2 regions of the Kribbella sp. NPDC058693 genome follow, and region 2 is predicted to be linked to the other one. Evidence: riboswitches for the same ligand, from Rfam matches in the RefSeq annotation. Region 2 holds a riboswitch; the other holds the start of a gene.
The links. Region 2 has a riboswitch for S-adenosylmethionine ahead of thrC (threonine synthase). Riboswitches for the same ligand answer to the same signal wherever they lie in the genome.
Positions count from the first base shown of each region.

Region 1 (15,323 bases), on a different contig from region 2:
AGATCCTCGCTCACCTCGGCGAAGACCGTCGACAGCGGCACATCGAGCGCCGTACAGATCGCTGCCAGCAGCTCACTGGAGGCTTCCTTCTGCCCGCGCTCGACCTCGGACAGGTAACCGAGGCTGACGCGTGCGTCAGCGGACACCTCGCGGAGAGTGCGCCCCTGGCGCAGCCGCTTACGCCGCAGCACGTCGCCCAGCAGGCCACGAACCAGCACCATGAGGTTTCTCCCTTCCGCCTGTCCGGCCGCTTCTACTCGCACGGTAGCTCGACCGTAGGAACCAACGGTACCTGTTGCTGGGTCACTACCCCTCGCAACGTCCACCTTCGGTGCGCCGCGCCACTCCGCCTTACCTGTCACCATGCTGGTCCCAACACCTCGTTCAGTCGAGTTCTTCCGCCACAACAGCGGCTCCGAGTTCGAGGACGGCCTGCACACTCCCCCGTCGTACGGCTGACCGGTCACCGGACAACTGCAGTTTGCGCACCTGCACGGACCCCGGTCCAGCCGCCGCGACGTACACCGTGCCGGCCTCGATGCCGGCCTGCGGGTCCGGACCGGCCACACCGGTCGTGGCGAGCCCGTAGTCCGCCTCCAGACGCTCCCGTACGCCGCTGGCCAGTGCGGCGGCCGTGTCCGCGTGGACCGGGCCTACAGCAGCCAGCAGGTCCTCGGGCACGCCGGCGAGCTTGGCCTTCAGATCAGTCGCGTAGACGACCAGGCCACCCCGATACACAGCCGACACCCCCGGCACATCCGTCAGAACCGCCCCAACCATCCCACCTGTCAACGACTCAGCGGTGGCAACCGTCACGCGACGCTCCATCAATAGGCCCACGAACCGCTCGACCGCCGCCTCAAGCCCGTCCTCAGCCACCCGAAACCTCCCGCGCACTCGATCTGTACACATCGCATTGTTGAACAAGAACCAGCTGGCGCCACATCTGACGCGGGTGACTGCTCAAGGTGTGCTGAGGACTACGAATCTGCCAGCCAGGCCAGCATCTGACCACGCAACCAGCAGCGGCCTACCGATTCGGCCTGCAGGGTCGAATGGTTGAAGACGGCTAGGCCGATGATGCTGTGCCCGGATGCAGGACGGTCACCGAAGGTCGGGATCGCCGGCGCGACTCCAACTCCCTCCACCGAGACCCACGCGACTGGCCGGTTGGTCGCCGCTGCGTCGAGACATTGCAGGAAGCGCAGGCGGCTCTCCAGCGGCAAGTCCGAGAGCGCCCATGTCGTGGTGACCACAGGCAGGGCATCTGCCGGCACCCGAGCGAGGGCATCGGGTAGTAACTCGAGAGCGTCACCTTGCATCAAGAACGGAGGCGCCGAGGCCGCCAACTCCAGCTCCCCTTCGAGCCTCGCGATCTGCTCCGGTTGGTCCGGTGGCAGGCAAGCACGCAGCCACCGAGCCTCATCCGCGTCGCTCGTATCAATTGGCTCGGGGTCGATGCCGATTCGCGCAACAACCTCAGGCATCGCGTGCGTCGGAACAGCCTGTTCCTTCACGATCGACGCCGATACCTGCACTGGAGACGACGGGTTTCCCAGCGTTTGTCCGTTGCCGTAGGTGATGCCGGCGCGATCGACGTTCAGGTTGAAGCCAGCTGAGCACCCCACGTCGATGAGCCCGATCGCGCCCGCACCAACCCTGCGTGCCACCTCGGCAATCGCCGGATACAACACCGCGTGATTGCCACCCACATTCCCCCGCACCTTCCGCCCCGAGACAACACCAACCACAGCCTCGGTCATCTCCACCAACGTCCGAACCGCAGCTTCAACAGCAGAGTCGCTGTCGATGCCGGCACGAGCGGCCATCTCCGCGGACGCGGTCGCCTCAAAGCCTGTGGCTGACGGCAGCCCAACCTCCGCACGTACCGCACCGGCAGGTGCTGGCTTGGCAGATGCCGGGTCCACGGATGCCGGCGAGGTGGCTGCCTTGTAGGCGGTGGCGAGGGTTGGGGATTGGCCGGTTAGGGCTAGGTGGTGGAGGGCGGCGAGGATTAGGGCGGGGTTTCGTTTGCGGGTGGGGGCGGATTCGATGGCGCGGAGGGCGGCGTCGGACTCGCTCAGGGCTAGGGCGAGGCGCTCGTACAAGGGCGAGATCTTGGGGGCGTCGACTTCCGCGAAGCGGCGGTAGGTCTGCGCGAGCTTGCTGTGGTTGCCCGTGGATCCTGCAGTTACAGCTGTCGGCCTCGGCACTCGAGCGAGTTTAGTCATCCGACCGGCCACCCGACCCGATGTACGGAACCTTCGGCCATGCGATCCGACGTACGCAACTGTCGGCTGTGCGATCCGGCGTACGGAACCGTCGGGGGCGGGATGCGGCGTACGGAGCCGTTGGGCACGCGGTGCGGCGTGCGGAACAGTCGGGCACGCGATGCGGCGTGCGGGACCGTCGGGCACGTGGTGCGGCGTGCGGAAATGTCGGTGAGGTGGCGGCCGGGTTGGTGGTTGGGGTGGGATGCGCGGGTGGTGCGTGTGGGTTATGGGAGGGGGCGTTTGGCGGCGGCGCGGAGGCGGAGGGCTCGGCCTACGTAGTCGAGGCCGGTGATGATGGTGACTATTACGGCGGCGGCCATGATGGTGATGGCGGTCCAGTGGAGGATTTTGAGGTCCTGCCACGGGAGGAGGTAGAGGCCTAGGGCGATCGCCTGGAGGACGGTTTTGAGTTTGCCGCCTCGGCTGGCGGGCATGACGCCGTGGCGGATTACCCAGAAGCGGAGGGCGGTGACGCCCCACTCGCGGACCATCACGACGATCGTGACCCACCACGGGAGTTCACCCAGGTACGAGAGGCCCAGGAAAGCGGCTCCGGTGAGGGCTTTGTCGGCGATGGGGTCGGCGATCTTGCCGAAGTTCGTGACGAGGTTCCAGCGGCGGGCGATGTCGCCGTCGAAGCGGTCCGTGACGATTGCGACCACGAAGGCGGCGGTGGCGAGCAGGCGGTTGCTGTCGGTGTGACCGCCTTCGCGGAGCAGGAGCCAGACGAACAGCGGTACCAGGACCAGCCGCAGGACCGTGAGCGCGTTCGGCACGTTCCAGGCGCTGGGCGCGTGGAGATGGCCGCCCGCGGCGCGCGGAGCCGGGTTCGTTGGCGGGTTGGTCACGCGGTCAGGTTAGCTGCCGGACGGCTGTCCGGGGTGCTCACGAGCGCGGCGAACTCGGCGATCAGGTCGACACCGTCGCTCGCCACCACCTTCGCAGACACCAGATCGCCGACCCGCACCCCGTCCGGGAGCCCGGTCACCGTCGTCGACCCATCCACCTCAGGCCCCTGATGCGCAGCCCGCCCCTCACCGGTCCGCCCGGCACTCGACCAGACAGTCTCATCGTCGAGGGACTCCGCGTCGGTGGAGATGATGGCGGACGAGGCGTGGCCGCCGCTCGCCGCGTCGGTGGTTTTGGCACCGCCGTGCACCGCAGCGGGAGCCGCGACGCGGGACGTCGGCCGGGGAGCGCCGGCGCCCTCGTCACTCTCCTGCGCGGCGTAGTCGAGCGAGTCAGCGTCGAGGGCGTCGCCATCCAGCGCGTCGGCGTCGAGGGCGTCGGCGTCGAGGGCGTCGGCGTCGAGGGCGTCGGCGTCGAGGGCGTCGGCGTCGAGGTCCTCGGTGGATTCGAGGAGGACTTCGAGGAGTTCGCCGATGCGGGACTCGGCTCGGGCGGAGGTTAGGTCTTCGGCCAGGCGGGTTACTCGGTCGAGACGGGCGGCGATGGTGTCTTCGTCGAGTTTGCCGTCGTAGGTTTCGGCTTCGGTGCCGTCCTCGTCGGAGTAGCCGAAGACGCCGATCGCGTCGAGGCCGGCGCGGGACAGGAAGTCGCAGAGGATGTCGACGTCTTCCTCGGTCTCGCCCGGGAAGCCGACGATGACGTTGCTGCGGATGCCGGCGGTCGGGGCGGTGGCGCGGACCTGGGCGATCAGTTCGAGGAAGCGCTCGGAGTCGCCGAAGCGGCGCATCCGGCGCAGGAGCGGGCCGGAGGCGTGCTGGAAGGAGAGGTCGAAGTACGGGACGACGCCCGGGGTGGAGGTCATCGCGCTGATCAGCGTCGGGCGCATCTCGGCGGGCTGCAGGTACGACACACGGACGCGGATGATGCCGGGGACCTGGGCGATCTCGCCGACGAGGGTCTCGAGCAGGCGGAGGTCGCCGAGGTCCTTGCCGTACGAGGTGGAGTTCTCGGAGACGAGGAAGAGCTCGCGTACGCCGTTCTCCGCCAGCCATTCGGCCTCGCGGAGTACCTCGGCGGGGCGGCGGGACATGAAGGCGCCGCGGAACATCGGGATCGCGCAGAACGCACAACGGCGGTCGCAGCCGGAGGCGAGCTTCAGCGGCGCCATCGGGCCGCCGTCGAGGCGTCGACGCATCACGCGGGGACCGCTGGCCGGTGCGGCCGCGAGGTCGGGGGCGTCGATTTTCAGCTCTTCCGGCGCACCGGTGACGAACCGTCCCTTGAGACCGTCGCCGGGCTCACCGGAACCCGCAAGCGCGGAGGCATCCTTGGGCCGAAGCTGCTCGGGGATGTGTGAACCGACGACAGCCGCGCGCCCATCAGCAGTCGGCTGGTCGGCGGTCGTGGGCTCGTGCGCGGTGCTCGGCTGGTCGCCGTGGCCCGGGACGGCTACTCCTGGGGTGGAGTGGCGGTCGGCGGGGGCGAGTGGGAGGAGTTTGCGGCGGTCGCGCGGCACGTGGGGCTGGTGTTTGTTGCCGGCGAGGATGGAGCGGAGGCGGTCCGAGATGTCGGTGTAGTCGTCGAAGCTCAGGACTGCGTCGGTTTCCGGGAGGGCTTCGGCGAGCTGGTCGCCGTACCGTTCGGCGAGGCAGCCGACTGCTACGACGGCCTGCGTACGGCCGGAGTCCTTGTAGTCGGCGGCGGCCAGCAGGGTGTCGACGGAGTCCTTCTTCGCGGCCTCGACGAATCCGCAGGTGTTGACCACCACCGTGTCCGCCTCAGCGGCGTCGTCGACCAATCGGAAGCCGCCGGCCTCGAGTCGGCCGGCCAGTTCCTCGGAGTCGACATCGTTGCGGGCACAGCCCAGCGTGACCAGGGCGACGGTGGTGGGTTGCGTATTCATCACCATGAGTATGACTCGCCGTACACTCCCCGGCCTAACTCAGCAGCGCATCTCACAGCACGATCAGGAGCTGCCGGCGGTCTTGCTGAGAGTCCCGTTCGGGTGGGCGGTGAACTTGTAGAGCTTCGTCGGGACGCGCTTGCCGTTCAGCGTGACGATGAGGTTCCCAGGATTGCCGACGGTCACGCGGATATCGCCGGAACTGGTCACCGACTGCGCGATACCGGGACTGAGACGCCCCTGGAACAGGCGGCGGTTCTTCTTGTCGCGGACCGTCAGGTACGTGCCGTCGTTCTTTGCCGTCAGCGTCAGCGCGGTCATCAGCACCGGCGGCTTGGCGGTCGTCGGCTTCTTGGTGGGCCGGACGGTCGGCGTCACCGGCGCCTTGGGGGTCGGCGTCGTGACGGTCGCCGTGGTGACCGCTGTCTTCGACGCGTTCGCCTCGATGTCGCTCGGCAGCGTGAACAGCCGCACCATCCCCCAGCCCATCAGGATGACCAGGATCGCGCCGACCACGATCGCCCAGCGCGGGCGGGCCGGGCGGAGCGTCGGGCCCTTGGCCGCGGCGCGTTCCTCGCGACGGGCCTTCTCATCCTCGACCGCGTGCTCGGCGTCGAACGCAGCGATCAGCGGAGCGGGGTCGGCCTTGACCACGCGAGCGATGGAGCGGATGTGCCCACGGGCGTAGAAGTTCCCGCCGCAGCGGGAGAAATCGTCGGCCTCCATGGCGATCAGCAGCCCGGTTCTGATCCGGGTCGCAGCGCTCAGCTGCTCGATCGTCATGTCGGCCCGCTCGCGGGCCGCCGTGAGATCGCTGCCGATGCTCACTTCCCCACCATCCTCTCGTTCGTCCGATCACCTGTGCGGACTGCCGACGTCACTCGCCGGACCGCAGACATCAAGTCAACGGCCTTGGTACGACGGGGTCACGCACGAGTCAGAGTTGTTCCCTGACCGGACATCTGGCATCCGCGAGCATGTGCAACGCCTGCACCACTGCCCCGTTCGACGGCCGTGCCGTCAACCCGAACGGTATCGCGAGTGAGGATCCCGTCAGTCGACGGTTGGCATCAGTTGTCTTGCGGGACGAACTCGGCATCGCACCGAGGATCGGCCCAGGATCCTGCAGATGTACGGCGATCCGCCCGTCGTCGAGCGGATGCCGGCGCTGCAGCACCGTCACCTCTTCAATGTCTTCCCACCGGGTGCCGATCCATTCGTTGCCGATCCGCAGCCGGATGCCGACGTCGTCGGCAACGAGCATCTCCCCCACCGTCAGCGCGCGGGCGCACACCACAGCAAGTACGGCGAAGCCCGCCGCGGCGATCCAGCGCAGGATCCCGGTCGGACTCGTGGACGCCGACGCGGCGAAGCCGAGCGCGACCAGTGCGGCGCCGACGGCCAGCCCGCCGTGCACCTTCTGGGAGGCGCGGACGGTGAACGGCACGGGCTTGGGGTCGACGTCGAATCGATCCTGCCTGGGCAGTGCGCTCGCGGCGGTCACGCTGTCACTCTCCTCGGAGGGTGGTGATGAAGTCCTCTAGGTCGTCAGGCTTGACCAGGACGTCCCTGGCCTTCGAACCTTCACTGGGACCGACGACGCCGCGGCTCTCCAGGATGTCCATCAGCCGGCCGGCCTTGGCGAAACCGACGCGGAGCTTACGCTGCAACATCGACGTCGAGCCGAACTGGGTGGAAACGATCAGCTCGGCGGCCTGCACCACCAGGTCGAGATCGTCGCCGATCTCGTCGTCGAGGTCCTTGCTCGGACCGGCCGCGACCGTGACGTCCTCGCGGTACGTCGGCTCGAGTTGCGTCTTGCAGTGCTCGACCACGCCGCGGATCTCGGACTCGGTGACCCACGCGCCCTGGATACGCATCGGCTTGCTCGCGCCCATCGGCAGGAACAGACCGTCACCCTGACCGACCAGCTTCTCCGCACCTGGCTGGTCAAGGATGACGCGGCTGTCGGCCAGCGACGAGGTCGCGAACGCCAGCCGCGACGGCACGTTCGCCTTGATCAGACCGGTGACGACATCCACCGACGGCCGCTGCGTCGCAAGCACGAGGTGGATACCGGCCGCACGCGCCAGCTGGGTGATCCGGACGATCGAGTCCTCGACGTCTCGCGGCGCGACCATCATCAGGTCAGCGAGCTCGTCGACGATCACCAGCAGATACGGGTACGGCGTGAGCACCCGCTCGGAGCCTGGTGGCGGCTTCACCTTGCCGCCGCGGACGGCCTTGTTGAAGTCGTCGACGTGCCGGAAGCCGAACGCCGCGAGGTCGTCGTACCGCATGTCCATCTCGCGGACGACCCACTGCAGCGCCTCGGCCGCCTTCTTGGCGTTGGTGATGATCGGCGTGATCAGGTGCGGGATGCCCTCGTAGTTGTTCAGCTCGACCCGCTTCGGGTCGACGAGGATCATCCGTACTTCGTCGGGCGTCGCGCGCATCAGGACCGACGTGATCAGCGAGTTGACGAACGACGACTTACCCGAGCCGGTCGCACCCGCGACCAGGAGGTGCGGCATCTTCGCCATGTTCGCGACGACGAAGCCGCCTTCGACGTCCTTGCCGAGGCCGGCCACCATCGGGTGGTGATCGTTGCGGGCGGTCGCCGAGCGGATCACGTCGCCGAGGCTGACGATCTCCTTGTCGACGTTCGGGATCTCGATACCGATCGCGGACTTGCCCGGGATCGGCGACAAGATGCGTACGTCGGCCGATGCCACCGCGTAGGCGATGTTCTTCGACAGCGCGGTGACCTTCTCGACCTTCACCGCCGAACCGAGCTCGACCTCGTACCGCGTGACTGTCGGACCGCGGGTGTAGCCGGTCACCTGGGCGTCGATACCGAACTGCTCGAACACCTCGGTCAGCCGGTCGACGACCTGGTCGGACGCCTTGGTCCGGGCCTTGTGCACCGAGCCGGGCTTGAGCATCTGCCCGTCCGGCAGCGTGTACGTGATGTCGCCGGACAGGCTCAGCTGCTCGACGCGCTGCGGCAGCGGCGTGTGCGGCGGCGGCTCGGGCGGCGGGGCCGACGGCTTGCTCGGCACAGCGGCCGCCTCGAAGGCCGGCTCGGCGCTGACGTCAGAAGCGTCGACGTCGTACGCGTCCTCCTCCGTCGCAGGGGCCTTCGCCTTGCGCCCGCGCTTGGAGATCTCGCGGCCCTCGAGCACCGGCGAGTCGTACGGCTTGACCGTCGGCTCACCATCCTCCTCGAGCTCTGCCGCCTTCGCCCGGCGCTGCTTGCGCGTCAGCCGGACGGTGTCGTCGGTCGGCGCGGCCACCACGGACGGAGCGTCCTCCGGCAGCGCCGTACGCCCCATCAGTACGTCGAAGGCCGCGCGGAACCGCAGCGGGATCGCGTACACCGGCGTGCCGGTGATGACCAGCGCGCCGAAGATCGAGAGCAGGACCAGCAGCGGCGCAGCGACGTACTGCGTGAGCAGGTCCGACAGGAACGACGAGATGACGTACCCGATCGCGCCGCCGGCGTCACGCAACGGGCCGTCGGCCGGGTTGCTCGGCCGGGGCAGACCGTTGGCGATGTGGATCAGGCCGAGTACGCCGAGGCAGACCGCCGTCCAGCCGATCACCTGACGACCCGCCGGGCCGTTGTGGTCCGGGTGACGCAGGGTGCGGATAGCGATGAGCAGCAGCATCAAGGGCAGCGCCCAGCCGAGCATGCCGATGCTGCCGCCGACAACCGTGCGTACGCCGTTGCCGACAGCGCCCGGGAGGTCCCACCAGATTGCGGCGGCCACGACGACCGCCAGACCGATCAGGAACAGGCCGGCGCCGTCACGGCGATGCTCCGGCTCCAGGTCGCGGGCGCTGTGGCCGATCCCCCGCACCATGCTGCCGAGCAGATGGGCGATGCCGATCCAGACCTTCACCACCCCGCGACACAGGGCGAGCATGGCGGCCGCGAACGGGCCCGGTCCGCTGTTTTTGGGCGTGCTGGTCCGCGCAGCGGATGATCCACCGCGCTTCGTGCTCTGCCCACGCTTCTGGGCGCCGGACGGACGGGAGCGTCCACCAGCAGCCGAACGAGCCGTGCTCGGCCGTTTGGCTGCCGACTTCTGCGCCCGCGCCGGGGAAGACGTGCGGGTCGCCATACTGATCAGGCTACCCCGATAACCCCTTGAGTCCCATGTGTCACACGCCGATCACGCTGCCCCATCCGTAGCGTCACAGCGTGACCACGCGTCTCCGCAAGCGGAGCAGTTGCCAGACGACGACGTAGCAGGTCAGCGCGGCGAGAGCGCCCGACACCAGGCCGGAGAGGGCCAGCCGCACCGCCGTTTCCCCGCTCAGGGCGCCGTCTGCCCGGCCGACTTCGACGATCGCGCCGGCGACGGCGAGCAGCAGTCCGGCGACAAGCACGACGTACCTCGCCCAGGGCGCGACCAGGTCACGGGGAGTGACCGACGGCGGCGTACGGCGGTACCAGCGGTAGAGCCAGATCGCCAGGACGAGGCAGCCGCCGAGTGTGCTGACGTACTGCAGGATGCGGTTCACGTCCCAGGCCGGCGTCACGGTCGCGCGGAAGACGCCTGGAAAGTGGCGGACGAAGTAGCCGTCGCCGTGCGTGAAGGAATCCCAGACGACGTGAGTGACCGCGCCGATGACGGCCGAAATCACCGTCCACAGCAGGCTCGGCGTAGCCGATGAAGGCAGGCGGGCGGCGAGCGGCGCCGGGGCGAGGGCGATGAGCGGGCGCTGGAGGACGAGGTTGAACACCGCGAGCAGCAGGAGCGCCAGAAGCGGGTCGAGCCACAACGCCGAGGTGAACTCATGTGTCAGCGTCAGCGTGAAGTTGCCGTTGATGTACTGCGTGGCGAACCGGTAGATCGGGTCGACGTACAGCAGGTCAGGCGCGACCGCGCCGGCGACCAGGGCTGACGCCACGAGAGGTCGCCGGATCAGCGGGAGGACCGCCGCGGGGTGGGCGAGGGTGAACGGCATTTACGCGCCCGTGGTGCCGTCGAGTTGTTCCCGCAAGAGGTCGGCGTGACCGCAGTGCCGGCCGTACTCCCCGATCAGGTGGATGTAGATCATCCGCAGCGTCGACTCGGTCCCGCCGAACGTGAAGCGGTCGTCCAGCGAGTGATCGGCCGCCGCCTCGTCGGAGAGCTTCCACTCCGCGATCAGACCCTCGTACGCCGCCTGCGCGTCGGCCGCATCGATCAGCTCGAAGTCCGCGTCCTTGCCGAGCTCGGGCGCGAACAACGGCTCGGCCGGTGGCTCTGCGAAGTGGATCCGGAACCAGATCCGCTCGACCTTGGTCAGGTGCCGGATCAGCCCGAGCAGCGAGAGGTTGGACGGCGGCGACGGCCGTTCCGCGAGTTGCGAGGCGGTCAGACCGGCGCACTTGAACAGCAGCGTGGTGCGGTAGAAGTCCAGATAACCCTGCAGCAGCTCGCGTTCGGGCGCGGTCAGCGATCCGTCCGGTCGCTCGACGGCGGGTGCTCTCCAGGTCATCGTTTTCCTCGTTTGTCTCGCGATGTGTTCGTCAATCTCATTAAATGAGATAGCCACTGGCGGTGCCCGTGGCCGGTTCGTTACCGTACTCGGCAGGTCATGAGTGTCAGCGACAAGCCCCGGCTCGCTGGCCGGCAACCCTCCTCCGCGGTGGGGTGCCCCGGGTGAAGACCAGGCCGTGCGGATACCCCGCTCGGCAAGTGCGGACTTCCTGGGAGCAGCAGCATGTCGATTCTCTCCATCCTCGAGCCTGCCAGTACGACGACGCCCCGCCTGACGGTGGCGCACCGAAGCACCGGCAGCATCCCTGCCACCGTCGGTTCCGACCTCCTGGTCCCGCTGGCCGACGGCCGGGTCACCGACTACGCGAACTTCGACCACGGCGCGAGCGCCCCGTGTCTGGAGTCCGTCCGGGCCAGCGTGGAGGCGGCGCTGCCGTCGTACGCGTCGGTGCACCGTGGCAACGGGTATGCGTCCCGCATCACCACGCAGTGGTACGAGCGGGCTCGTGAAGAGGTGCACGCCTTCGTCGGCGCGCGCTCCGACGACCAGGTGATCTTCACCCGCCAGACCACCGACGCGCTCAACCTGCTGGCCCGCGCGGTGCCGGCGGACGCGACCGTGATCGTGTTCGAGTCCGAGCACCACGCCGCTCTCCTCCCTTGGCCGGCCGAGCGCACTGTTCGCCTCGCCGCGCCGTCCAGCTCCACAGAAGCCGTCAAGAAGGTTGCCGACGCACTCCGCGAAGCTCCCGAAGGCCCGCGGCTCGTCGTGATCACCGGCGCCTCGAACGTCACCGGCGAGATCTTCCCGATCGCGGAGATCGCCAAGGTGGCGAAGGCCCACGGCGCGCGGGTCTGCCTCGACGCCGCGCAGCTGGCCCCGCACCGTCCGGTCGACATCTCCACCCTCGATGTCGACTGGGTCGCGCTGTCCGGTCACAAGCTCTACGCGCCGTACGGCGCCGGCGCGCTGATCGGCCGCTCCGACTGGCTCGACGCCGCAGATCCCTACCTGTACGGCGGTGGCGCGACGCACGCGGTCACCGAAGACACCGTGGTCTGGGCGACCGGCCCGGCCCGGCACGAGGGCGGCTCTCCGAACGTCATCGGAGCCATTGCGCTGGCGAGTGCGTGTGCCGCGATCAGCAAGCACCGCGACGCGATCGAGCAGCACGAGCGCAGTCTGCTGGCCCGCCTCCGGACCGGTCTCGCCCAGATCGACGGCGTCACGACGTACTCGATCTTCGGCGAGGACGCGGACCGCGTCGGCACTGTCTGCTTCACGATCGCCGGCCTGACCTCGACACTCGTCTCTGCGGCACTCAGCGCGGAGTACGGCGTCGGCGTCCGTGACGGCAAGTTCTGCGCGCACCCGCTGGTCGGCCACCTTCTCGCCGACTCGCCCGAGCACGGTACGGCGGTTCGCGCCAGCCTCGGCCTCGGGACGACGCGCGAGCACGTGGACCGCCTCGTCAACGCAGTACGCACGCTGGCCACCAGTGGTCCGCGGGCGGAGTACGCGGAGACCGCGCACGGCTGTCAGCCGTCCGACGATCCCCGCGACCTCCAAGCGCCGCGCATCTGGTAGTACAGCAGCCCTCCTACTGCTCAGGAGGTACGAGACCTACATGGTGAGCAGCGAACGCCAGTAGGTCCGCCCACTCCGCCGCGACCATCGCGGCAGGCTTGCCGAAGCCATGGCCGGTGTTGACCTCCACCCGAGTCAAGACGGGCTGCGGACCGGTCTGGGCATGCTGCAGCGCCGCCATGAACTTGTGACTGTGCAACGGAACCACCCGGTCGTCATGGTCACCTGTGACCACCAGCGTCGCCGGGTACGACGTGCCGTCGCTGACGCGATGCAATGGCGAGTAAGCCAACAGGTCCTCGAACTGCTCCGGATCGTCGGGCAAACCGAAGTCGGACGCCCACGCCGCACCCACTGTGAACTTGTGGAAGCGCAGCATGTCCAGCACCCCGACACCAGGCAGTGCGACCGCGAACAGATCCGGCCGCTGCGTCATCACCGCACCGACGAGCAGCCCGCCGTTGCTGCGACCGTGCACGGCCAGCTGCGCCGGAGTGGTGACGCCGGTGTCGCGCAGGTGCTCAGCGACCGCGATGAAGTCGTCGAAGACGTTCTGCTTGTTCTTCAACCGGCCGGCGTCGTGCCACTCGGTCCCGTACTCACCACCGCCGCGCAGGTTCGCGATGACCAGCACTCCCCCGGCCGCCAACCACGCCGGCCAGCCGGGCCGGTAGTCGGCCTGGATCGGGATGCGGAACCCGCCGTACCCCCACATCAGCGTCGGACGCGGAGTAGAGAAGTCGAGGTCCGACCGTGTGATCAGGAAGTACGGCACGTCGCGGCCGGCCGCGATCTGGCGGGTCACCGTCACCTCTGGCGGCGTGAAGCCACCGGATCCGCGGACCAGCTCCGGCAGCGCGCGTACGGCGCCTGACCCGGTCGAGACGACGTACGACAGCGTGGGGTCCGTTGTCGTCGACAGGCCGATGAACAGCTCGTCGTACTCCGGTCCGGCGTTCAGATCGACTACGCCACCGCCAGGTACGTCGACCACACGCTGGCCGGAGCCATCCAACCCATAAAGCGTCAGCACGGGCTGTGCGTCGACGAGCGTCAGCGTGGCTAGTCCGTCCGCCGTACCCCGGACTGCTTGCAGCGTCGCCTCGCCCTCGGGGATGAGGTCGGTGAACTCACCGGACAGCGACGAGAGGACCACGCGGCCACGAGAGGCGTCGCGGTCGGTCCGCAGTACAAGCTGGTCGCCGGACATCCGTACGAAGGCGATCTCGTCGGCGAACGAGTCCACCACCTTCGACGGGTCGCCCAGCCCGTCCGCCGTGATCGGGTAGACCCAGAGGCGGGTGGCCGGATCGGTCCCCTCGGTGATGTGTACGACGAGGTACCGATCGTCCTCCGACACCTCCGGCGCGAGGAAGATCTGGTCCTCACCGGGGAAGCTCAGCACCAGCTCGTCCTCGGACTGCGGCGTGCCGACCTTGTGCAGCGTCAGCCGCCCACCGGTCAGCGACTTCGTCTCGGTCCCCTCGCTGCGCCCACTCGACGGGTAGTGCAGATAGAGGTACGCCGAGCTGTCCGGCAACCAGACTGCCTCGCAGAACTTGGCCTCCGAGACCACGTCGTCCACCTGCTTACCGGTGGCGATGTCGAGCAGCCGGAACGTCGTCCAGTCGCTGCCGCTCTCGTTGATGCCGTACGCGAAGTACTTGCCGTCCGGGCTGACCGTGAACGTGCCAAGCGAGTCGGTGCCGTCCTCGGACAGCGTGTTCGGGTCGATCAGCACCCGGCCGCCGGAGAGCAGCTCCTCGAGCGACTCGGCGACGTAGATGACGTCCTGGGCCTGGGTGCCGTCGTTGCGGCCGACGAAGTACCAGCCTGCTTTCTTGGACGGCACACCGGCACGCGGGCGAGCCAGGATCGCGGACATCGTGGTCTGGAACCACTCCCGCTCGGGGTAACCGGAAAGCTCGGCCTGGGTGAACTCGTTCTGCCTCTGGACCCAGTCCTGGGTGTCCGGCGAGTCAGGATCTTCCAGCCAGCGATACGGATCGGCGATCTCGCGACCGTGCAGGGTCTCGACCACATCGTCGCGGCGGCTCTCGGGATAAGCGGTCATGACGCCAAACCTAACCGAACCCCCGCCTGACAGACGTCGTACTCACCCGCTCCGGTGGGCGGCATCCCGCACAGGCGCCGGAGCCGGGTGAGTACGACGGGGGCCCACTCAGTGGTGGGCCGGGGTGAGGTCCTTGGTCCAGAGCACGTCGCCGAACAGATTGCGCAGCGAGACCGTGAACACGCCGGTCCGCGGGTCGATCTCGGTGTGCCCGAAGAACTGGTTGCCACCCGCCGGCGACTGGCTCGGGAAGTCGGCCGCCTTCGAGAACACGACCTCCGGCCCGAACGTGCTGTCCAGCGCGTTCGGCCCGAACGTACCGGCGTTGATCGGGCCGGCCACGATCTCCCAGAACGGGTCGAAGTCCGCGAACGCCGCGCGGGACGGGTCGTAGTGGTGCGCCGCGGCGTAGTGCACGTCGGCGGTCAGCCAGACCGCGTTCCGCACCTTGCGCTTCTTGAACTGGCTCAGCACCCAGGCGATCTCGTGCTCGCGGCCACCGGGCGCACCCGGCAGACCGTTCGCGACCGCCTCGATCAGGTCACCGTCCGGCACCAGCAGGCCGAGCGGCATGTCGCTGGCGATCACCTTCCACGTCGCCCGCGACGCCGCGACCTCGCGGACCAGCCAGGCGGCCTGCTCGGCGCCGAGCATCGCTACCGGCCCGACGGTCGACGGCACCGGGTTCGCACCGCGGTACGTGCGCATGTCCAGGCAGAACACGTCGAGCAGCGGACCGTAGCTGACCTTGCGGTAGATCCGGTCACGCCCGGACACGTGCTCCATCGGCAGGTACTCGAGGAACGCCTTCTTCGCCCGCGCGGCGAGGACGTTGACGCGCTTCTCGGTGTACCGGTCGTCGGTGAGGATCTCGCCCGGGTACCAGTTGTTCAGCGTCTCGTGGTCGTCCCACTGCGCGACCAGCGGTACATCGGCGTACAGCGACCGGACGTTGGCGTCCATCAGGTTGTACTTGTACCGGCCGCGGTACTCGGCCAGGGTCTCGGCGACCTTCGAGACCTCCTCGGTCACGATGTTCTTCCAGACGGTGCCGTCGGCAACCTTCAGCTCGGCCGCGAGC
Region 1 is NZ_JBHXSQ010000001.1:59,628-74,950, forward strand. It holds gene ACFWUU_RS00320 (helix-turn-helix domain-containing protein) at 1-221, opposite strand, end outside; gene ACFWUU_RS00325 (CinA family protein) at 385-879, opposite strand; gene ACFWUU_RS00330 (DUF2332 domain-containing protein) at 981-2,213, opposite strand; gene pgsA (CDP-diacylglycerol--glycerol-3-phosphate 3-phosphatidyltransferase) at 2,498-3,121, opposite strand; gene ACFWUU_RS00340 (radical SAM protein) at 3,118-4,377, opposite strand; partial or broken gene ACFWUU_RS00345 (MiaB/RimO family radical SAM methylthiotransferase) at 4,615-5,091, opposite strand; gene ACFWUU_RS00350 (helix-turn-helix domain-containing protein) at 5,149-5,913, opposite strand; gene ACFWUU_RS00355 (hypothetical protein) at 6,023-6,589, opposite strand; gene ACFWUU_RS00360 (DNA translocase FtsK 4TM domain-containing protein) at 6,594-9,212, opposite strand; gene ACFWUU_RS00365 (DUF4184 family protein) at 9,286-10,062, opposite strand; gene ACFWUU_RS00370 (DinB family protein) at 10,063-10,578, opposite strand; SAM riboswitch class IV at 10,674-10,787, shown strand; gene ACFWUU_RS00375 (aminotransferase class V-fold PLP-dependent enzyme) at 10,804-12,168, shown strand; gene ACFWUU_RS00380 (prolyl oligopeptidase family protein) at 12,182-14,242, opposite strand; gene ACFWUU_RS00385 (alkaline phosphatase D family protein) at 14,351-15,323, opposite strand, start outside.
Region 1: another riboswitch for S-adenosylmethionine. It lies ahead of ACFWUU_RS00375 (aminotransferase class V-fold PLP-dependent enzyme); the one in region 2 lies ahead of thrC (threonine synthase).

Region 2 (15,323 bases):
CGCTGAATCCGTCGAACTTCACGCTGCAGAACTTCTCACGGGTGCTGTCGAGCTCGGACATCCCGCGGTGGACGGTCAACTCGCTGCTCTACTCGCTGATCTCGGTGGTCTGCGTGCTGCTGTTCGCGTCGATGGCGGGGTACGCGTTCGCGAAGAAGAAGTTCCCGGGGCGGGAGATCATGTTCTGGGCGTTCCTGGCGACGCTGATGGTCCCGTTCCAGGCGACGCTGATTCCGTCGTACATCCTGGTCTCACGGCTCGACTGGGTGGACAGCTATTGGGGGCTGATCGTCCCCACGCTGGCGAACTCGCAGGCGGTGTTCCTGATGCGGCAGTTCATCATGCAGCTGCCCGACGAGCTCTTCGAAGCCGCGGAGATCGACGGGGCGTCCGAGTGGCGCATCTTCACCATGATCGTCGTACCGCTGATCCGTCCGGTGCTGGCGACGCTCGGGATCTTCGTCTTCCTCTGGCACTGGAACGACTTCCTCTGGCCGCTGGTCATCGGCCAGTCCGGCAAGATGCAAACCCTCACCGTCGGCCTCGCCACCCTCCAAACCCAAGCCGTCCCCATCAACCAGGTCATGGCCGGCGCCACCATCACAGTCGTCCCCAGCCTCCTGGTCTTCGGCCTCCTCCAGCGCTACCTCACCGACTCCATAGCCATGTCCGGCCTGAAAGCCTGAGCCTCACGGCTTGGGCTTGTTGAGCATTTGGTGGAGTTCGTCGCCGTGGACTGTCAGGGCCCAGATGATGAGGACGTCTATGGCGATGGTGATGGTGGACCAGATGGGGTAGGCGGACAGGAAGGCCATGTTGAGGATGAGGCTGGCGATGGCGACGATGACGCCGACGACCCGGCCCCAGACGCGGCCGTTGAGGAGGGCTATGCCGGAGATCAGGACGAAGACGGCTACGCCGAGGTGGATCCAGCCCCAGTTGTCGTAGGCGAGGTGGATCGCCAGGCGGCGTGGGCGGACCAGGAAGTACGTGTCGTCGAAGATCGCGACGAAGCCCTGGAACGCGTGGATCATGCCGAGCACGATCATCATCACGCCGGCGAACAGGATCCAGCCGACCCAGCGGCTCGGCCACTCCGGCACCTCGACCTCGCCGGGCCGTCGATGGGTACCGCCAGGGGTTTCGTCGGGCTCCGGCATGGTGCTCTCCTTCAGCTCGCGGCCTTGGTCGCCGCAGTGGCGCGGTACTCGCTGACCGGGTGGTAGCGGTCGTAGAGCATCGTCAGCGTGGTCACCAGGAAGACGAAGAACAGCGTGTCCGGCAGCGACAGGTCTCCGTTCCCCCGCGTCAGCAGCAGGTCCGCAACGAAGACCAGCGCGATGTTGATCGCCAGCAGGACGACGAACGAGAACGTCGCCGAGTCCCACCCGTACCCGCGCCGCGCGCTCCACAGCCCGATCGCGGAGTTCAGGACGACGAAGAACGCGATACCCAGGAAGAGCCTGAGGTCGCTGGTCTCCACGCCGGGCAGCACCCGCCCGTAGATCACACTGGTCAGCCCGATCAGCACGATCTTCTCGAACGCCGCCCAGTCGAACACCCGGTTGTGCGCCGCGCGGTACGCCATCCGCTCGCTCGCCTCGTCCATCTCTTCGGGCAGCGGGTCGGCGCTCAGCCGCAACGTCCAGTCGGGCGGCCGGAGCCGCGGCCGTACGACGAACCACACGACCGCCGCGAGTGCCAGCAACGCCACGATCAGCGCGGGGAGGAACCACGGCACGTCGCGGATCGTGTCGGTCAGATCCAGCTTCAGGATGTGGATCCAGGTCTCCTGCGGCAGCTTGATGAAGATCCAGATCCCGGCCGCGACCTTGACCCAGAACCGGAACCCGTAGCGGTTCGGGTTCCGCCGGGCGCGCACACCCTCGTACGCGATGAAGAAGTACTCGAACGTGTTCGGGAACACCAGCAGCAGGAACCGCAGACCGGTCAGCTCGAACAGCACCACGCCGACCTGGCGGTAGAAGAACAGGAACCTGCTGATCTTGACCGCCGCCGGGTTGGTCCAGTTGCGCAGGCTCGCGAGGTAGGCGATCGACAGGTAGAACACGTCCATCGCCTTGTCGTAGCTCTGGTAGTTCGGCGGGTCGACGCCGAAGAGCTGGAAGATCGTCTGGTCGACCCCGTCCAGGAGCAGACAGGCGATGATCGCGGGCAACGGATACTTCAGGATGAAGAACGGCAGTATGAAGCGCGCCAGTACGACGGCCCAGAACACCACCTGGACGTCCATCCGCCACCCCCATCCCGTCCGACTCAGGCTACGACCGGAACCGTCTCGAGGGCCTCACCTCAACCCGGGGGTTTCCGATCGGCACGATCCGGGGGGTCATCCAGGGCGGATGACGCGGGCCGGGGCTCATCCGGGGGTGGGCGGTGGCCGACCGGGTCTGCGGCACCGGCGGGACCGGCTCACCCTTTAGGTACGACGCCCGCTGCCGCCTCCTCCGACACGCGTGATGCCGCCTGACCGGATGTCCGACATGTTCGAACCCCTGGTCCGACGCGGAGGAGAGCGACACCATGCCCAACTCCCCCGAGACTCCACCACCACCCGCCCCGGCCACGCCCGCCCCCTCGCCAACCAGCCCACCTGCGGCTGAACCCTCCCCTCAACCGCCGCAGGCGGAAGCTGCTGCTGGCTCGCACGAACCGCCGCCGGAGGGGGCCACGGCGGGCTCGTGGTCGCTTCCGCGGGGTGTCGTGGTGCTGCTGGGGACTGCCGGCGCGATCATCACCGCCGGCGGGCTGCACGGGTTCTCCAGCATCGCCGGGCCGGTGTTCCTCGCGTTGATCCTCACCATCGCGGTCAGCCCGCTCCGCCGGTTCCTGATCCGGCGCGGCGTCCGCAGCTGGATCGCCGCCCTGGTCGCCCTCGTCGTGGTGATCTCTCTCCTGCTCGGCCTCGCCGCCGCCCTGGCCCTTTCGCTCGCCCGGCTCGCGACGCTGCTTCCGACGTACCAGGACACCTTCGGCCAGCTCATCAACGACGTACGCGTCTGGCTGGCGCACCGCGGCATCGGCAACCAGGAGATCCAGCGCGTACTGCAGGCGCTCGACCTCGGCAAGGCGCTCGGGATCCTTCAGACCTGGCTGACCAAGCTGCTCGGAGTGTTCTCCGACCTCGGCTTCATCATCATCCTGCTGTTCTTCATGGGCATGGACGCCAACGGCTTCACCGCACGCCTGACCGAGGCCGCGAAACACCGCCCCGGAATCGCCCGCGCCCTCACCAGCTTCGCCCGCGGTACGACGCGCTACCTCGTCGTCTCCACCATCTTCGGCCTGATCGTCGCCGTGGTGGACGTCGGCGTGCTCTACCTGCTCAGCATCCCGCTGCCGTGGCTGTGGGGCCTGCTCGCGTTCATCACCAACTACATCCCGAACATCGGCTTCATCATCGGCGTCGTCCCGCCGGCGCTGCTCGGCCTGCTCGACAACGGCTGGACCACGCTCCTGTGGGTGATCATCGCGTACTGCGTGATCAACTTCGTCTTCCAGTCGATCATCCAACCCAAGATCGTCGGCGACGCGGTCGGTATGTCGACCACCCTGACGTTCCTGTCCCTGGTCTTCTGGGGCTGGGTCCTGGGCCCGCTGGGGGCAATCCTCGCCATCCCCCTCTCCCTGCTGGCCAAGGCCCTGCTCCTGGACGCAGACCCGTCCACCCGCTGGGTGAACGGCCTGATCTCAAGCAACGACGGCCCCAAAGGACTCGATGGCTCGTAGCGCGTCTGCCTGCGACATACCCGGCGGCTGGATGCGCAGGATGATCCCGTCGGCGCCCATCTCCTCGTAGTACGCCAGCCGTTCAGCGCACTCGGCGCGCGAGCCGATCACACTGCGGTCGACGATGTCGTCCCAGCCCTGGGTGTACCGGCTGACATCCGTCGACGTCCGTTTCCACCCGGTGTAGGCGTCGTACAGGTCCCGCAACGGCTCCTCGAGTGCCGCCCGGGCGTCCTGCGACGTGGGAGCGCAGTACCCCTCCCGGCACAGGATGACCTCCTGCCCCAGCGTCCCCTCACCGCGGCGATACGACAGGTACTCCGCGATCTTCGCCGGCAGGTCCGCGTCCAGCTCGTTGAACGACGTCGTCCAGCCGTCGCACATCCGGGCGGTCCGCTCCAGCACCGCGGACACCCGCCCGCCGTTCCAGATCCGCGGCCGCGGCGACTGCACCGGGCGCGGCGAGAGGTACGCGTCCTGGATGCTCGTGAACTTCCCGTCGTACGTGACCTCGTCCGACGTCCACAGCCGCGTGAGGATCTCCAGCCCCTCCTCGAACCGCGCGACCCGCTCGGACTGCGTCACGCCGTACAGCGCGAACTCCTCCGGCCGGTACCCGAGCACGAACCCCGCCGTCAGCCGCCCGCCGGACAGTACGTCGATATGCGCCAGCGTCTCGGCCAGTACGACGGGGTCGTACAGCGGCGCCACGATCCCCGCCGTCGCGATCCCGATCCGGGAGGTGTGCGCGGCCAGCCACGTCATCGAGGTGAGGATCTCGTGGTACCCGGGCCGGTGCAGGTGCCGTTCGCCGAGCACGACCCACTCGAACCCGGCCTGCTCGGCCAGCTTCGCCTGCTCGACCGCGTCGGCCAACCGGGGCCGCTCGTCCGGGGTGCCGTAGAGGTTCAGATAGAGACCCAGCCGCATCGGGGTGCCACCTTCCGTTGACAGAGAGCGCTCAGGGTATTTACGGTCTTGACCGTAAATGCTTTCCGCTCAGATTGCGACCCTAGGAGCCGGTTATGAGTCTTGCAGCACAACCGGCGGGGTTGCCGGACGGGGCATCGGCGGCGTCCGGGCCGATCAGCGCGATCAAGACCCGCGTGGTCAGCGCGCCGTACCGCCGCCCGTTCCAGATCAGCAGCGGGATCAGCACCGAGCTCATCAGCCTGGTCGTCGAGGTGCACACCGCCGACGGGGCCGTCGGGATCGGCGAGACCTCACCGATGACGGCGTACACCGGTGAGACGCTGGCCGGCGTACAGGCCGCGATCGAGGAACACCTCGCCCCGGCGCTGGTGGGTCGCGACCCGCTCGACCGAGCCGGTGCGCACGTGGTGATGGACGCCGTGCTGCGGGGTCAGCAGGTCGCCAAGTCGGGCCTCGACATCGCGCTGTACGACCTGGCCGGTCGCCTGAGCGGCTGGCCGGTCCACACCATCCTCGGCGGCAGCGTCCGCGACCGCGTCCAGACCACGTGGGTCGTCGGGCTCGGCACGCTCGACGAGATGGCCGCAGAGGCAGCGGAGTACGCCGATCGCGGGTTCATGCACCTGAAGGTCAAGGGCGGCCAGGACCCGGCCAAGGACCTCGAGCTGATCCGGGCCGTCCGCGCTGCGATCCCCGACGACGCCGAGCTGTGCCTGGACGCCAACGAGGGGTACGACGCGACCACAGCCCTCCCGTACCTCGCCAAGATGAGCGCCGCCGGTCTGACCCTGCTGGAGCAGCCACTGCCCCGCTGGGACCTGGCTGGGCTGGTGCGGCTGCGCGAGCGCCTCGACGTACGCGTGATGGTCGACGAGAGCATGCACTCGCTGCACGACGCCATGGAGATCGCACGGCGCGGTGCGGCCGACGTACTCAACATCAAGATCCTCAAGGTCGGCGGACTCCACCGTGCGCTGCAGATCGCCAACGTGGCCGAGGCTGCCGGGCTGGCGGTGAAGGTAGGCTCGATGCCGGAGCTGGGCGTGGCCACGCTGGCCGCCGTACACCTGGCCGCCGCCGTGCCCGGTGCGACCGTCGCGGCCGACCTGGTGGGGCCGCTGATGGTCACCGAGGACCCGCTGGCGCCGAGTGTGTTCGCCGACTGCGACGGCTGGATCGACGTACCGCAGGGGCCCGGTCTCGGGCACTCCGTCTGACGCTGTCTGAGAGGTCTCTGATGCACCCACTCGTAGAGCGACTGCGCGGCACACTGCTTCCCGCTGTGGTCACACCGATGGACTCCGACGGTGTCGTCGCGTACGACGCTCTGACCGCGTACGCCGGTGCGCTGACGACCCAGTCCGTGGGCGGGATCGCGGTGTGGGCGCACACCGGGCGCGGGCTGTACCTGTCGCCCGGCGACCGCGCCAAGGTGCTGGAGACGTGGCGGCAGGCCACCGACGTACCGATCGTGGCGGGTGTCGGCGTACCTCGCTCTGCCGAGGTGTCCGGGCTGCAGGAGGCGGCCGATGCGACGGTGGAGATGGCGCTGGCCGCTGCAGCGGGTGGAGCGGATGCGGTGATGGTCTATCCGCTGGCGGCGCTCGGCGACCTGCCGGACGGGGACGCGCAGGCGGTGGCATTGCACGAGCGGGTGGCCGCGGAGAGCGGGCTGCCGCTGGTCGGGTTCTACCTGCACGGCGAGGCGGGCGGGTACCCGTACTCGCCTTCGCTGATCAAGGACCTGCTGTCGTTGCCGTCCATGCTCGGGGTGAAGACGGCGACGCTGGACCGGGCCATCGGCTGCCAGGACGCGATCTGGGCCGGGCGTGGCAGCGGCAAGCTGCTGATCACCGGCGAGGACCGCATGTACGGGCCGTCGTTCATGTGGGGCGCGGACACGGCGCTCGTCGGGATCGCGTCCGCCCAGGTGGAGCTGTCGGCCGCCGTACTGCGTGCTTGGACCGCCGGTGACCACTCCGGGTTCCTGACCGCGTCGGACCGGCTGGACCGGTTCGCGGCGGCGACGTTCTACGCACCGATCGAGGGGTACGTGCAGCGGATGCTGTGGGCAGCCGAATGGGAGGGCCTGGTGCCGGCCGAGGCCGCGCACGATCCCTACGGTCCTGACCTGCCGCCGGGCGAACGCGACCTGGTGATCCGCTGCCTCGAGGAGCTCCACGCCTAGCACGGGCAGTGGGGTGGCGCGCTCCCTCCTTCGCTCCACCACACCGCCGCCGTCGCGGGCCGCCTCAGGGGGTGGCGGCAATTGTGGTCTTGACCGAAACTAAGAGAGCTAGACCTGAACGTCAAGAGCCCGGGGCTCTGCTGCGCTATTCTGCGAGTTGAGGGCCAGACCAGAAGTCGTCGGAGGATGCCGTGCGGATCAGCTCAGCTTCGGGGCCGGTGTCCTGATGGCGCTCACGGTCGGCGTGGTCGGACCGGAGGATCTGGTCCAGCGCGTGACCGCGGTCGGCGCCCCGAGCGGGACCGCCCTCCTCCCGCTGGCCTACCGGCACGAGACCGAAGCCGTCGAGCTGGTCGAGCAGGCGCATTCCGACGTCGACGCGTTCCTGTTCACCGGCGTCGTCCCGTACACGATCGCCACCGAGGCCGGGGTGATCGACCGGCCGGCGATGTACGTCTCGTACGACGGCGCGACGCTGCTGCGGGCGCTGGTCGAGCTGCTGCGGCTCGGGCACAACGTCACGCAGTTCTCGATCGACACGCTGCGGCGGTCCGAGGTGATCGAGACGCTGATCGAGGCGAAGCTGCCGACGGAGCACATCCACGTGCTGCCGTACCGGCCCGGGCTGACGTCGGACGACATCGTCGAGTTCCACCGGACCGCACGCGAGAAGCACGACACAAAGGTCGCGATCAGCTGCCTGGGTTCGGCATTCCACCTGATCGAGAACGAGATGCCGTCGGTGCGGCTCGCGCCGTCGCGGTACTCGATCCGCTCTACTTTGCAGGCTTTGGTGCTGACGACGACCGGCCAGCACGTCGGCGATGCGCAGGTCGCGCTTGGGGTGATCGATCTACCAGAACCGGACGACGCCCTCGCCGCCGACCTCATCACGCTGGGCGGCAGCCTGGCCGCTCTCCCCGACGGCCGGCATCTGGTCGTCACCACACGCGGGCTGCTGGAGCAGGCGACCGAGCAGTTCTCCCGGATGCCTCTACTCGATCACCTTGCAGCTAGGCACACCACGGCGTACGTCGGCTTCGGCGTCGGACGCACCGCCGCCGAAGCTGAGGCCCTCGCCCGCCGAGCCGTCAGCCGAGCCGCGTCGATCGGATCGGTCGCCGGTGTCGTCTCGATGTCCGACGACGTAGAGATCGTCATCGAACCATCCGGCGAACAGCCGACCACGGCCCGCGGCACCGAAAGCCTCCCCCTGCTCGCGCGCCGAGTAGGCCTCAACACCCAAACCCTCGCCCGCATGCGCGAACTCACCGCCATCCTCCCCGACGGCCTCACCACCCAAGACGTAGCCGACCACCTGGCCGTCCAACTCCGCACCGCCCGCCGAGTCCTCAAACGCCTCGAACGCGCCGGCCTGGCCGCCCCCACCGGCACCCAACAACACGGCCGCACCGGCCGCCCACCCACGGTCTACCTGATCCGCCTGTAGCACTCAGTTCGGTTGGATGACCGTCACGCCGGCAGGTGTGCCGTCGGAGAGTGCTGCCAGTGCGGCGGGGGTTTCGTCGAGGGTGATCGTGCGAGTGATCAGGCTCGACGGGCTTAGCTTGCCTGCAGCAACCAGTTCGAGCATCTCCGGATAAGCGTGGGCAGGCATGCCGTGGCTGCCCAGCCACGACAGTTCCTGCCCGATGAGGCGACCGACATCCAGGGAAACGCCGGACGGGAGCAGACCGATCTGGACATGCCGTCCGCGCGGACGCAGGACCCGGAGAGCCTGCTGGACGATCTCGTTCGACCCCAGGGCGTCGATGGTGACACGCACTCCGTCAAAGTCCGCGACCGTCGACGCCGCGTGCGCCGCGCCGTACTGAACTGCCAGCTTCAGAGCCTCAGGGTTTGTGTCGACGGCGATGACCTCGGCGCCGAGCGCGGCGGCGATCATGACTGCGGAGAGGCCCACGCCGCCGCAGCCGAAGATGGCTACGCGTTCGCCGGGGCGGACCTTGGCGATCTGGTGGACGGCGCGGAAGGCGGTGGCGAAGCGGCAGCCGAGGCCGGCGGCGGTGGTGAAGGCCATGTCGTCGGGGAGGCGGACGAGGTTGACGGAGGCGTACGGGACGGCGACGTACTCGGCGAAGGAGCCCCAGTAGTTGAAGCCGGGCTGGAGCTGGTTCGGGCAGACCTGTTGGTTGCCTTCCAGGCACTGCTCGCAGACGCCGCACGCGCAGATGAACGGCGTCGTGACGCGATCGCCGACCTCCCAGCCCGTCACCCCGGCGCCCACCGCCGCGATCGTCCCGGCCAACTCGTGGCCCGGTACGTGCGGCAGGACGATGTCGGAGTCGTGGCCCATCCACCCGTGCCAGTCACTGCGGCACAGCCCGGTCGCCTCGACCTTCAGGACGACCGCACCCTCCGCCGGCTCGGGCCGCGGAACCTCTCGTACGACGGGCAGAACGCCGTACTCCTCGATGACGACAGCGCGCATCAAGGCATCGTAGTCAGCCGACGCAGAACTCGTTGCCCTCGGGATCGAGCATCACGATGTGGCCGAGTACGTCGGGGCCGTAGAACTCCTCGCGGACCTGGGTCGCGCCGAGACCCACGAGCTCCGAAGCCTTGGTGCGCATGCGCTCGGCCGTCACGTCGTCGCGGGTCGGGCCTGCCACCCGGATGTCGATGTGGAACCGGTTCTTCGAGGTCTTGGGCTCGGGCACCCGGAGGAACCCGATCGCCGGTCCGACATCGTCGGGGTCCACGATCGAGGCTCCCTCCGGATCCTCGTACCCGGGCTCCTGCACATAATCCAGCGCAGCTGCCCAGAACTCCGCCAGCCGCTTCGGGTCGGCGGCATCCGCGCCGATCGTCCAGTTCGTCGCCATGCAGGTGACGCTAGCGCCGATTCCGGACGATCAACGACCGGAAAGCTCAGCCGCCGGCGACCGCCGGGATGATCGAGACCTGGCCGCCGTCCTTGATCGCGGTCTGCAGGCCGTCGGCGAAGCGTACGTCGTCATCGTCGACGTACACGTTCACGAATCGGCGCAGTTCGCCCGCCTCGTCCAGGACGCGGCCCTTGATCCCCGGGTACGACGCGTCCAGCGAGTCGAGCACCTCGGTCAGCGTCGAGCCCTCCGCGGAGACCTCGGACACGCCCTGCGTGTACGGACGCAGGATGGTCGGAACCCGAACGCTCACACTCACTGCAGGCCTGCCTTCACGAAGGCGTCGTACGACGCGGGGATGGTCACCTTGGGGCCGACCCGGTCGGCCACGGCGTCGAGCGTCTTCAGCCCGTCGCCGGAGTTGATGATCACGGTCTCGGCCTCGGGGTCGAGCTGGCCGGTCGCGATCAGCTTTTTCAGCGTCGCGACGGTCACGCCACCCGCGGTCTCGGCGAAGACGCCTTCGGTCCGGGCCAGCAGCTGGATGCCCTCGATGACCTCTTCGTCGCTCACGTCCTCGATCGCGCCACCGGTACGGCGGGCGACGTCGAGGACGTACGGTCCGTCCGCCGGGTTACCGATCGCCAGCGACTTCGCGATCGTGTCCGGCTTCACCGGCTTGACCACGTCGTACCCGTCGCGGAACGCCTGCGAGACCGGGGAGCAGCCGGTCGCCTGTGCGCCGTACACCTTGTAGTCGGTGGCGTCGACCAGGCCGAGCTTGCCGAGCTCGGTGAAGCCCTTGTCGATCTTGGTCAGCTGCGAGCCGGACGCGACCGGGATCACGATCTGCTCCGGCAGCCGCCAGCCGAGCTGCTCGGCGATCTCGAAGGCCAGCGTCTTGGAGCCTTCGGAGTAGTACGGGCGGACGTTGACGTTGACGAATGCCCAGCCCTCCTCCTCGCCGGCGATCTCGGAGGCCAGCTTGTTCACGTCGTCGTAGTTGCCCTCGACGGCGACCAGCGTCCCGCCGTACACGGCGGTGGTGATCACCTTCGGGCGCTCGAGGTCGTGCGGGATGAACACGACCGAGCGGATGCCGGCCCGGGCGGCGGCCGCGGCGACGGCGTTGGCCAGGTTGCCGGTGGAGGGGCAGGCGAAGACCTTCATGCCCAGCTCGCGGGTCGCGCTCAGCGCGGAGGCGACCACCCGGTCCTTGAAGGAGTGGGTCGGGTTGCCGGAGTCGTCCTTCACCCAGAGCTTGCGGAGGCCGAGCTCGCGGGCGAGGTTCTTTGCGTCGATGAGCCGGGTGTAGCCGGGCTCGGTGTTCGGGTAGCTGGCCACGTCGACGGGGACGGGCAGCAGCGGCTGGTAGCGCCAGATGTTCTTGGGTCCGGCCTCGATCTGCTCGCGGGTGATCGTCGGGTACTCGTATCCGACCTCGAGCGGACCGAAGCACTCCATACAGGCGTAGAACGGGCCGAGCGGCGACTTCGCCCCACAGGCGCGACAGCTCAGGTGCGTACCGTTGCCGAAGGCACCTTCACGGATCGTGTGGGTGGCGGTCTGGCTCATGAGTGAGGTTCCCCTCTCATCTTCCCCGCGAACACCGGATCTCGGCGGCGGGACGGATTTGGCACCGTTCCACCGCGAGACGCCCCGGGCGGGGGCTCGACGGGGAGGGTTGCCGGGACTTCAACGGGCCGTTTCCCTCAGTCCCTCTGGATGAGCTGCCCCCGAGATTACCCAATCGGGTCCATATTGTGTCTTGTGATCCCACCATGCGAGACCGCCGATCTCAGCCGCGACCACGCTCAGGCGGCGGCGTCCCGGCGTACGTCGAGCATCCGCATCAGCGGCGTCACCGCGACACCGTGGACGACCACACTCAGTACGACGGTGAACCCGACCGTCGCCCACAACCACGGTAGGTCGGTGCCGAAGTCGGATCCGGCGTACGCCAGGTAGAACACCGAACCGACCCCGCGGATCCCGAAAGCAGCCGTCACCCAGCGCTCGGACCGCCCCAGCGGCGTCCCCGCCAGCGCGACCCACGCGGTCAGCGGACGGATCACCAAGACCAGCAGCAGTCCCAGCGCGACACCGGCGAAGCTCAGCGGCCGGAGCAGCCCGGCGGTGATCGCCGAGCCGAGGAGCAGCAGGATGCCCCAGGTCAGGATGTGTTCGAGCTGCTCGACGAACCCGTGCAGGTCCTCGTGGAAGTCGTGATGCCGCTCGGCCGCGCGCAGTGTCAGCGCGGCGATGAACACGGCGACGAAGCCATACCCGTGCAGCACCTGTGCGAGCCCGTAGACACCCAGCGTCATCGCAAGTGCCAGTACAGGCTCACGCGCGTCGGCCAACCGGAAGGTCCGCGAGGGCGCGGAGAACGCCATCTTGCCGAGCAACCACCCAACACCGAGCCCGACCAGCACACCAATCACAGTCCGCCCGATCAGATCCCAGGCGAACCACTCGAGCGCCCAGTGACCCAACGCACCCTTGGTAGCCCCAAAGACCGCCGCATAGACGAACGGAAACGCCAGACCGTCGTTCAGCCCGGCCTCCGACGTCAGCGCGAACCGGACCTCGTCGTCCTCCTCCGGCTCGGCGTCCGCGCCAGTCGACGGCCCCTGCACCTGCACGTCCGACGCGAGGACCGGATCGGTCGGAGCGAGTACGGCGCCGAGCAGCAACGCGGTCGCCGGCGCCAGCCCGAGCAGCCAGCCCGCACCGGCGACGGCCGCGATACAGGCCGGCATCGCGACCAGCAGAAGCCGCCACGTCACCTTCCAGCGGTGCCACCCGATCGGGCGGTCGATCGCCAGACCGACGCCCATCAACGCGACCAGGATCGTCAGCTCGGCGAGGTGCTCGGTGAGACCCGGCTCGACGATCGGACTGAGGTGGGATTTGTCGACCGCGAGCCCGAGGAGCACGCCCGCGCCGAGGAAGCCGATCGGTGCGGAGACGGCGTACCGGCGGAGCAGCCGCGGCAGGACCGCGCCGAGCAACAGCGCCAGGCCCGCCACGAGATACAGGCCGTCGCCGTTGATCTTCATGATGCGGTCCCGGTGCCCGGGCTAACGCAGCCGATGCGTCGCGCCGGGCGTGTGGGTCGGCAGCGCCTTGCGCGGGCCGTAGCGCGGATGACGGATCCCGGCCATCTCCAACAGCCTCTGCACCCGGAACCGGTGACCGCGGTACGGCTCGATCAGCTCGGCGCAGCCGTCGTCGTCGAGCTCCTCGCCGATCAGCGCGTACGAAACGTCGCGCGACACGTGATAGTCCGCGAACGAGAACGCATCCGCGTCACCATGCGCCCGCTGCCGTACCTCGGCCGCCGTCCAAACGCCAACCCCCGGCAGCGACCGCAGCCGCCGCTCGATCTCGGCCGAGTCGGTCAGGTCGAGCGTCCGTTCCAGCGCCTTGGCCCGGGTCGCCGCCGTCAGCACCACCCTCGAACGTCGGCCTTCGACGCCGGCGCGCAACCATTGCCACGACGGGATCAGCCGCCAGTCCTCCGGCGCCGGCGGCACGAACAGCATCCGCCCGTCCGGACCACCCGGACCCGGCGCGCGTTCGCCGTACTCACGCAGCAGCACCCGCCACCCGCGGAACGCCTCCTTGCCGGTGACGACCTGCTCGATCCCCGCGGCCGCCATCGCCTCGAACACGGCCCGCGTCCGCGGCACCCGCACATCCGGGAACCGCCGCGCCGCATCCACCAACGCAGGATGCTCCGGCAGCGGCTCGAACCCGTCCCAGCTGTCCTTGTCCCCCAACAACTCCGGCACCCCGTCGAGCGCCCACGAAGCCCCGGCTCCCCACGCCTCGGCCTCGACCTCCGACCCGTACGGCGTCAATCGCAGCAGCACCGGCCCCTCCGGCGTCCGGGTAGCCCGCCACACCGTCCGTCGCATCGGATCGAACACGTACGCCGGATCGCCCGGCCCCTTCCGCAACCCCCCGATCACCGAATGCGGATCCACCACGCGCCCCGCTCGCCAGACCCGCACCACCGAACTCACCCGCCAAGTCTTACCCACCCCACCGACAGAACCCCATACTGGGCGACATGACGGCCTGGCAGTGGGTCAAGGTGGTGGGGAACTTCCTCAATCTGTCCACGCTGGCCGGCGCCTTCGTCGGCGTCCTGGGGCGGGCGACGTTCACCCGCGGCCCGCGCGGTCTGTACTTCGCCAACGGCTACAAGCTCGGCTTCCCCGTCGCCGGTGCGTTCACGATCGGGAACGTCGTCCTCAGCAAGCACAACCGCTCGTACTTCGACGACGCGGCGCTGGTGCGGCACGAGGAGCGGCACTCCTGGCAGTACTTCTGCCTGATCGGGTTGCCGATGTTGCCGTTGTACGTCGTGGGCGTGGTGATCTCGTTCCTGCTGACCGGTGATCCGGCGTCGCGGAACCCGTTCGAGCGGCTCGCCAACCTGAAGGAGGGCGGGTACGTCGAACGGCCGATCCAGCCGCTCGGGAAGACCGTGACGCAGGCGTTCAGCGTGCTGAGATCGCGTCCGAAAGGGCCGTGAGGACGGTCACCACACCGCTCGGGTCGTCGACGACGATGTCCGCGGCCTCGATCAGCTCGGTCGCGTTCGACGACCGCGTCGCCAGCAGTACTGCGTTCAGCCCGTGCTCGCGCTCTTCCGAGATCGCGCGGAACGCGGCGAGATCGCCCAGGTCGTCCCCGGCGTACAGGATCGAGCGCGCGCCGGTCGACTCGATCAGGCTGCGGATCGCGACGCCCTTGTCGATGCCGGGCGGTCGCAGTTCAAGGACGAGGTTGCCGGGTTCCAGCCGCAGCTCGGTCTCCTCGGCCAGTGCGGTCAGCGGCCCGCGCAGGAGCTCGAAAGCCCCGGTCGGATCGTCCAGCCGGCGCGTGTGCACAGCCAGCGAGCTCTCCTTGTCCTCCACGAACGCATCCGGTAAGCCGACCTCGGTCAGCAGCTCCGGCAGCCGGCCGCGAGCCGTCGCCACTCCTACCGGCACCGGGGAGGTCGTGACCTTGCCGGTCGCAGCGTCCCACCGCTCCAGCCCGTAGTGGCCGAGCACAACGAGCTCGCCGAGTCCGGGGTGAGCACTCACCCCCGACAGCTCCGTCGCCACCAAGGCGGGGCGGCCGGTCACGATGGCTACCTGGCCGACCGAGCGGGCCAGCCGGGCCAGCGCATCCAGTGCACCCTCGGCTGGCCGGGACAGTGCGGGGTCCTCGACGAGCGGAGAGAGCACACCGTCGAAGTCGGACGCGATCACCGCAGTGGCCGGATCGGCGACGATGGCTGCCCAGCCGGCAAGCCCGGCGTCGGTCTGGATGACCGGAGTACTCATCCGGCGTAGTCCGAGGTGAGGATCACGGTCAGGCGATCCTTCTTCATGTTGTCCAACGCGCCCTTGCTCCGGCCGACGCCGATGTCGTGCGCGAGCTGGTTCGCGGCCTCGAGCATGCCCGGCGGGTAGTAGACCGTGCTCTCGGCGACCTTGCCGTGCCAGTTGTCGGGCGAGCCGGCCACCGTCCAGCCCGCCTGCCGCGCACGGCCCGCGACCTCGTCGGCGAGACCCTTGCGCGGGGTGTTGTTGTACACCTCG
Region 2 is NZ_JBHXSQ010000004.1:1,551,983-1,567,305, reverse strand. It holds gene ACFWUU_RS33960 (carbohydrate ABC transporter permease) at 1-686, shown strand, start outside; gene ACFWUU_RS33955 (hypothetical protein) at 690-1,160, opposite strand; gene ACFWUU_RS33950 (hypothetical protein) at 1,172-2,254, opposite strand; gene ACFWUU_RS33945 (AI-2E family transporter) at 2,728-3,750, shown strand; gene ACFWUU_RS33940 (LLM class flavin-dependent oxidoreductase) at 3,712-4,680, opposite strand; gene ACFWUU_RS33935 (mandelate racemase/muconate lactonizing enzyme family protein) at 4,776-5,900, shown strand; gene ACFWUU_RS33930 (dihydrodipicolinate synthase family protein) at 5,921-6,871, shown strand; gene ACFWUU_RS33925 (hypothetical protein) at 7,098-8,321, shown strand; gene ACFWUU_RS33920 (zinc-dependent alcohol dehydrogenase family protein) at 8,325-9,323, opposite strand; gene ACFWUU_RS33915 (VOC family protein) at 9,337-9,717, opposite strand; gene ACFWUU_RS33910 (ubiquitin-like small modifier protein 1) at 9,764-10,039, opposite strand; gene thrC (threonine synthase) at 10,036-11,295, opposite strand; SAM riboswitch class I at 11,309-11,452, opposite strand; gene ACFWUU_RS33900 (cation:proton antiporter) at 11,535-12,782, opposite strand; gene ACFWUU_RS33895 (DNA-3-methyladenine glycosylase family protein) at 12,804-13,751, opposite strand; gene ACFWUU_RS33890 (hypothetical protein) at 13,799-14,266, shown strand; gene otsB (trehalose-phosphatase) at 14,232-15,065, opposite strand; gene ACFWUU_RS33880 (LytR C-terminal domain-containing protein) at 15,062-15,323, opposite strand, start outside.